One region of the Streptomyces sp. NPDC054834 genome, then DNA from elsewhere that is predicted to be linked to it. Evidence: riboswitches for the same ligand, from Rfam matches in the RefSeq annotation. Region 1 holds a riboswitch; the other holds the start of a gene.
What was found. A riboswitch is a leader RNA that binds a small molecule or an ion and turns the genes downstream of it on or off. The one in region 1 is predicted to bind cobalamin.

Region 1 (3,187 bases):
CACGTAGGCGGAAGCCGTGACGAGGAGGGCGAGGAGGAGGGGGTTGGTGGTGCGGGTGGCCGCGGTGCCCAGGCCTATGGACCACAGCCACCAGGCACCGGGGTGCAGGGCGGGGACGCTACGCGCGGCCACGGCGCCTGGCCCGCCATATCGCCGCCGCGCCCAGCAGCACGACCACACCCACTCCCACCGGCAAGCCCACCGACGGGCCGTGTGACGGCTTGCTCCCGCCCGGCTTCCCGCCCGGCTTCCCGCCCGGCTTCCCGGCCACCACCTGCTCCCCGCATCCCTTCCGCGGATACCCGTCGATCGCACACAGCAGCGCGTTGGCGTCGTAGCGGAGCGGCCCGGCCACGTCGGCCAGCGCGTCCGCCGTCGTCCCGTCGCCGGAGACCGCCGCGCAGGCCGTCCGGCGGCCGGGCGGTGTCTCGCCGGAGGGGGCGTCCGCGGCCGTGCCGAAGTCGAGGACCAGGGCGATGCGCTTCACACCCTCCCGCGCGGGCGTCTTGGCGCAGATCGCGTCGAAGTCCGCGGTGCCGCGCGGTCGCGTCGCACCGGCGGAGTCCGCGCTCACCGCGAAGCGGAAGCCCTGGACGTCGCCGTCGGCGGGACGCGCGGTCGACGGGCCCTGCGTGGCGTACGTCCAGTGGCCGCCGGTGCGCTCCCAGAACGACCAGTAGCGGTAGCCGGTGGCCTGGGCCTGCCCGGCCGACACCACGCACAGGAACGCGGCCAGGAGTGTCGCCCCGGCACGGCGGACGGCGGTCACGGCTGCTGCTTCCTGCGGCGGCCGCTGAGCAGGAAGCCGATGCCGATGCCCGCGACGAGGCCGGTGCCGACGATCCACCACACCTTCGTTCCCGAGTCGTGCTCGGCACGCTTGGTCTCACCGCCGGTCGCCCGAGCCGTCCGCGGCGCCGGTCCGGTCGCGTCGAGCGCCCGCACCAGGTCCGTACCGCCGAAGTCGTGCGGGTCGGCGCCCATCGCGTGCGCGGCGAGGATCAGCTCGGCGTAGGCGGCGGGGCCGCTCTGCTCCGCCCACTGCGCGGAGTTCTTCTCCAGCCAGGCGTACGGCGTTCGCGCCTGATTCGTCCAGCCCTGTGCGGCGAGGGCGACGACCGCGTCCGCGGTGTTGCCGTAGTCGGGCTGGTCCTTGGCGCCGGGGAGGACGGACTTGAGGTGGCCGGTGCCGTGCATCTCACCCGACAGGTACTCGGCGCCGTTGCGGGCGATCTCGTACGGGGTGAGCGGCTTGTCCGAATCGGCGCAGAGGTGGCCCGCCTCCGACTCCTTCCGGGGCTCCGTCACGAAGCCCTTGCCGAGCACGCCCAGCACCCCGGCCGCCGTCGCGTCCGCGTTGGCCGCCAGCTTGCCCTTCTTGTCCGGCTGGTAGGCGAGGGCGCCGCCGCCGTCCTCGTCGCAGGGGAGGGACCACTTGGCGAGCAGCTCGGCCGGGGTCTTGCCCTTGTTACGGAGCTGGAGGGGATTCTCGCCGGCCGCCGCGAGCGCGCCGATGACGACGGAGGTGGAGTTGGTGTCGCTGGGCGAGCCCGGCATGTATCCCCAGCCGCCGTCCTTGTTCTGCGTCGTCCTCAGCCAGACGGCGGCCTTGTGGATCTCGCCGTCGTGCCCGCCGAGTGCCTTCAGGGCCTGTACGGCGGCGGCCGTGCTGTTGGTGTCGGCCTGGGCGCTGGTCACCTCGCACGTCTTGGCGGGGTCCGGGCGGTAGGCGGCGAAGCCGCCGCCCGCGCACTGCTGCCCGACCAGCCAGTCGACGGCCTTGGCGGCGGGCCGGACACCGACCGTGTGCTGGGCGAGCAGCGCGAGCGACTGCCGCCACACGCCGTCGTACTTCGGGTCCGCGCTGCCGTACAGCCCGGACGGGAGCGCCGTCGACGGGGAGGGCGACGGCGGCGCGGCCGTGGCGGGCGCGGCTGCGGCTATGACGCCGACGGCGGCGAGCACCGCGGCGCTGCGGCGGACGTTCATGGTCGGCTTCTGCCTCTCCCTGCGAGGGAGCGCGGGCAGCACGGGGGACACCCCGGGCGGCTCGGCTCCGTAGACCTCGACGGTGCCGCGCGCGGCGGGTTGCCGCGCACGCGAGCCGGTCAACGTCCGTGCGGGGCAGTCCGGCTCACCGTCGGGGACGGTTCACGGTTGCGGGTCAGCGCCGGAATTGCACCGGCTTCCCCCCGTACGGGTGTGATGACGACCCGGACACTGTACCCGGCGGTAGGCAGCGGCTGGGAGGCGGCTGTGAGCCAGGCGTGCGGGCGCGGTGGTCAGGGTCGCGCCATGCCGACGGGGAGGCTGCTGGGTTCCGGCCGGACGGCCGACGTGTACGAGATCGACGAGGCGTGGGTGCCGCGCCGCGACCGGGAGGGCCGGGGGAACGCCGCCGCCGAAGGGGCGGTGATGACGTATGTGCGCGAGCACGGTTACCGGTGCCCCGGGTGGGCCGTCCGGCTCGCGCACCGACCTGGTGATGGAGCGGTTGTCCGGGCCGACGATGCCGGCCGCCCTCCTGGACGGCTCGCTGGGCGCGGCCGAGGCGGGCGCCGAACCCGCGTGCCTGCGACGGCTGTTGCACGCCGTCCCCGCCCGGGACTCCGCCGGCCCCGGCGCCCGTGTCCCGCACCTGGACCTGCACCCCGACAACGTGATCCTCACCGCGGGCGGTCCCCGGGGCATCGACTGGAGCAACGCCGAGGACGGTCCGCCCGGCCTGACGGATACGGGGCTGATGGGGACGGGGCTGATGGGGACGGGGCTGACGGAGGCTCGGCGGCGGCGCGCGGCCAATCCGACGATGAGTGCGCGGGAGGTCGAACTCCTCGGGTACGCGGTGGAGTTGGTACGGACGCTCAGCCGCTGACGACCCGGGATGTCTGGAGATGCCTCAAGATGTCCCGACCCCCGATGCCGCTCCCCCATAGGCGGCACCCGGGGCCGGGGCCGGGTGGCGTCATGATCCTGTCCCGCGTGAGCCTCAACTGTCAACGATTGCTGCCCAATTCAGCAGCTGTCATTGACATCACTTCTCGACCGCCGGGCAACCCGGTAGCCTCGCGTCAACTCAGCCACGGAACCGACGACACGCCCAGGGGGGACCTCGGTGAGTGACGCCTACGCCCCGCTTGCCGGTGTACTCGAGCGGCTCGGGGAGCTGACCGAACGCCCGGGCCGG
Region 2 (3,187 bases), on a different contig from region 1:
CACCTCCGGCGAGCAGATCTTCATCGACTTCGACTCCGTGACCGTCAAGCCGGGCCAGACCGACTCCCTCGACATCGCGGTGCCCGACGCGGGCTGCTTCGCGCAGATCGACCTGTACCGGGGCGCGGTGAAGTTCGACGGCGACCTCGACGCCAAGGACGGCTTCGAGCACGGCGACCTGCCCAAGGGCCCGGACCACCCGGTCATCAAGGACAAGCTGATCGCGGCCTGGAACGGCGGCACGAAGGACTGCACCTCCACCGAGTCCGCCACGCCGACCCCGTCCTCCCCCGCGTCCGTCCCGCCGGCCCAGCCGTCGACCCCGGCCAAGGACAGCGACACCCCGACCCCGAGCGCCTCGGAGTCGACGTCCTCCGGCACGCCGACCCCGTCCGCCTCCGAGTCCACCCCGGCCGCGGCCCCGACGCCCGACGGTGGCGGCGGCGACCTCGCCGAGACCGGTGGCGGCAGCAGCTCCGGCATCATCGCCGGGGGCGCGGCGGTGCTCCTCGCGGGCGGCGCGGCCATCGTCGTCGCGACGCGCCGGAAGCGGACCGCGCGCGGCTGACCCTCCCGGGGGAGGCGGGTCCGGTCAGCCTCCGTCGGCCGCGCAGTGCTTGAGCAAGCCCTGAACCTCCGCGTCCACCACCCGGTACCTGACCACCCGTCCCTCCTTCTCCCCCTCCACGACCCCCGCGGCCCGCAGCAGCCTGAGCGCCTGCGACACCGCGGGGTCGTTCATTCCCGTCGCGATCGCCAGGTCGGACACGGCGAGCGGGCCGGTGCGGTACAGGGCGAGCAGCAGAGCGAGCCGTTTGGCGTCGGCGAGCAGGGAGAAGCGGTCGGCCCAGGCGCGCACATGGCCGGGTTCGCCGATCGCGGCGATGGCGTCGCACACCCGGTGACCGTCGATGGTGCGACGGTCCGCGCGGTCGGCAGGCACGAGATGCATACCGCCATATTCGCAGGCGCCGTTCTGTGATCTTCGATACCTGCGCAGGTACGCAGCTATGCAGACAACCGCCCGCGCCCCTACGGTGGGCGGGCCGTGGTGTTCGGGAAGTCGATGCGATGTCGACGCGGCCCTCGCCACTGTGATCGGGGAGTTCCCGTCCTGTCCGGCACCCGCCGGGGCCACTGGTCGTACGACCGGGAAGGCCAGGGGCGGCGGACGTCATACCCGTAAGCCAGGAGACCGGCCACGGCAGCTCACGAAGTGATCCACGAGGTGCTGGAGCGTGAACCGGATGACCCTGCCCGAGACCAAGGCCGCCTCCTTCCGCTGGCGGCGCGAGGACACCGTCAAGACCGCCGGGCTGATGGCTGTGATCGCCGCCCTCCACGTCGTCGCCTTCGGCATCCTGTTCCTCCTCGTCGCCCCCGGTCACTACGAGGTCGGCTCCAAGGCCTTCGGCATCGGGCTCGGCGTCACCGCCTACACCCTCGGCATGCGGCACGCCTTCGACGCCGACCACATCGCCGCGATCGACAACACCACCCGCAAGCTGATGGCCGACGGCAAGCGGCCGGTGTCGGTGGGCTTCTGGTTCGCGCTCGGGCACTCCAGCGTCGTGGTCGTGCTGGCCGCGATGATCGCCGGCGGCACACAGCTGGCGGGCCGGGTGATGAACGAGAACTCCCGCACCCACCAGGTGCTGGGCTTCATGGGTACGACGATCTCGGCCACGTTCCTCTATCTCGTGGCCGCGCTCAACCTGGTCGCCCTCGTCGGCATCCTGCGCGTCTTCAGGGCGATGCGGGCGGGTTCGTACGACGAGAGGGAGCTCGAACAGCACCTCGACTCCCGTGGCTTCATGAACCGCGTCCTCGGCCGCCTCACCAGGTCCATCACCCGGCCGGGCCAGATGTTCCCGCTGGGCTTCCTCTTCGGCCTCGGCTTCGACACGGCGACCGAGGTCACGCTGATGGTGATGGCCGGCTCGGGCGCGGCGGCGGGCCTGCCCTGGTACGCGATCCTCTGCCTGCCCCTGCTGTTCGCGGCCGGCATGAGCCTGTTCGACACCCTCGACGGTACGTTCATGAACTTCGCCTACCAGTGGGCGTTCTCGAACCCGGTGCGCAAGGTCTTCTACAACCTCGCCATCACCGGCCTGTCCATCGCCGTCGCCTTCGTCATCGCCACGATGGAACTCCTCGGCCTCGAACTCGGCAACGTCGGCTACATCGTCGTCGGCCTGTTCGTGGTCGTGTGGGCGGCGGCAGTGGCGTACTGGAAGGTGGCCAGGGTCGAGGAACGGTGGACGCCCCAGGCCCCGGCCCCGGCCCCCGCCACGACCGACTGAGTCCGCTCCGCCTACGGCCTTTCCACCGTCTCCAGATACAGCTTCACGAACCGGTCGACGTCCACGTCCAACGCCACGTCCACCAGGGCCTGTTCGCGGGCGCCCTCGTGGATCTCGGACTCGCCCGGCCGGGGCCGGCGGTCGACGATCGTCTGGCCCCGGCCCGGGCCGGGGGCGAGGGAGACCTCGACGGGCAGCAGGCGGGTGGTGATGCCCTCCGGGTCGGCGACCGCGCAGACCGCGCCCGCGTCGCCGAGGCCGCCCGCCGCCTCGGCCTCGGCGGAGCCGCCCTGCGTGGTCGGCCGGTGGGCGAGCAGCTCGCCGGCCAGCCGGGTGCCGGGCTCGGCGCTCGCCCGCAGCCGCCGTACCTGGACGCCGGGGACGACGACCCGATGGAAGACGTCCAGCCCGTACATGGTGATCGGCACCCCGGCGGTGAGCAGGACCGCCGCCGCCTCCGGGTCGTGCCAGACGTTGAACTCGGCGACGGGCGTGGCGTTCCCGCCGGCCACCGCCCCGCCCATGAACAGGATCCGCTCGATGTTGCCGGTCACCTCCGGGTGGGTGCGCAGCAGCAGGGCGATGTTGGTGAGCGGGGCCGTCGGGATCAGGGTGACCGGGCGGGGCGAGGCGAGGATCTCGCGGTGCAGCAGCGTCACCGCGTCCACGGCGGCCGGGGCCCGGGTGGGCACGGGCAGCCCCAGGTCGCCCATCCCGTCGTGGCCGTGCACGTGCCGTGCCGAGCGGGCCGGCTCGATGAGCGGCCGCTCGGCGCCCCGGGCCACCGGGATGTCCGGTGCGCCCGCCCGCTCCAGCACGGTCAGGGTGTTGCGGACCACCCCGTCGACGTCCGTGTTCCCGGCCACGCACGTCACCGCGCGCAG

Region 2: another riboswitch for cobalamin. It lies ahead of ACWGJM_RS11600 (HoxN/HupN/NixA family nickel/cobalt transporter); the one in region 1 lies ahead of ACWGJM_RS31170 (prenyltransferase/squalene oxidase repeat-containing protein).

Annotation. Positions count from the first base shown of each region.
Region 1 is NZ_JBSGZV010000028.1:69,708-72,894, forward strand. It holds gene ACWGJM_RS31160 (energy-coupling factor transporter transmembrane component T) at 1-132, opposite strand, end outside; gene ACWGJM_RS31165 (SCO2322 family protein) at 119-769, opposite strand; gene ACWGJM_RS31170 (prenyltransferase/squalene oxidase repeat-containing protein) at 766-1,989, opposite strand; cobalamin riboswitch at 2,066-2,240, opposite strand; gene ACWGJM_RS31175 (hypothetical protein) at 2,423-2,875, shown strand; gene ACWGJM_RS31180 (XRE family transcriptional regulator) at 3,116-3,187, shown strand, end outside.
Region 2 is NZ_JBSGZV010000006.1:259,079-262,265, reverse strand. It holds gene ACWGJM_RS11610 (LAETG motif-containing sortase-dependent surface protein) at 1-568, shown strand, start outside; gene ACWGJM_RS11605 (ArsR/SmtB family transcription factor) at 593-952, opposite strand; cobalamin riboswitch at 1,033-1,218, shown strand; gene ACWGJM_RS11600 (HoxN/HupN/NixA family nickel/cobalt transporter) at 1,248-2,303, shown strand; gene ACWGJM_RS11595 (nucleoside hydrolase) at 2,315-3,187, opposite strand, start outside.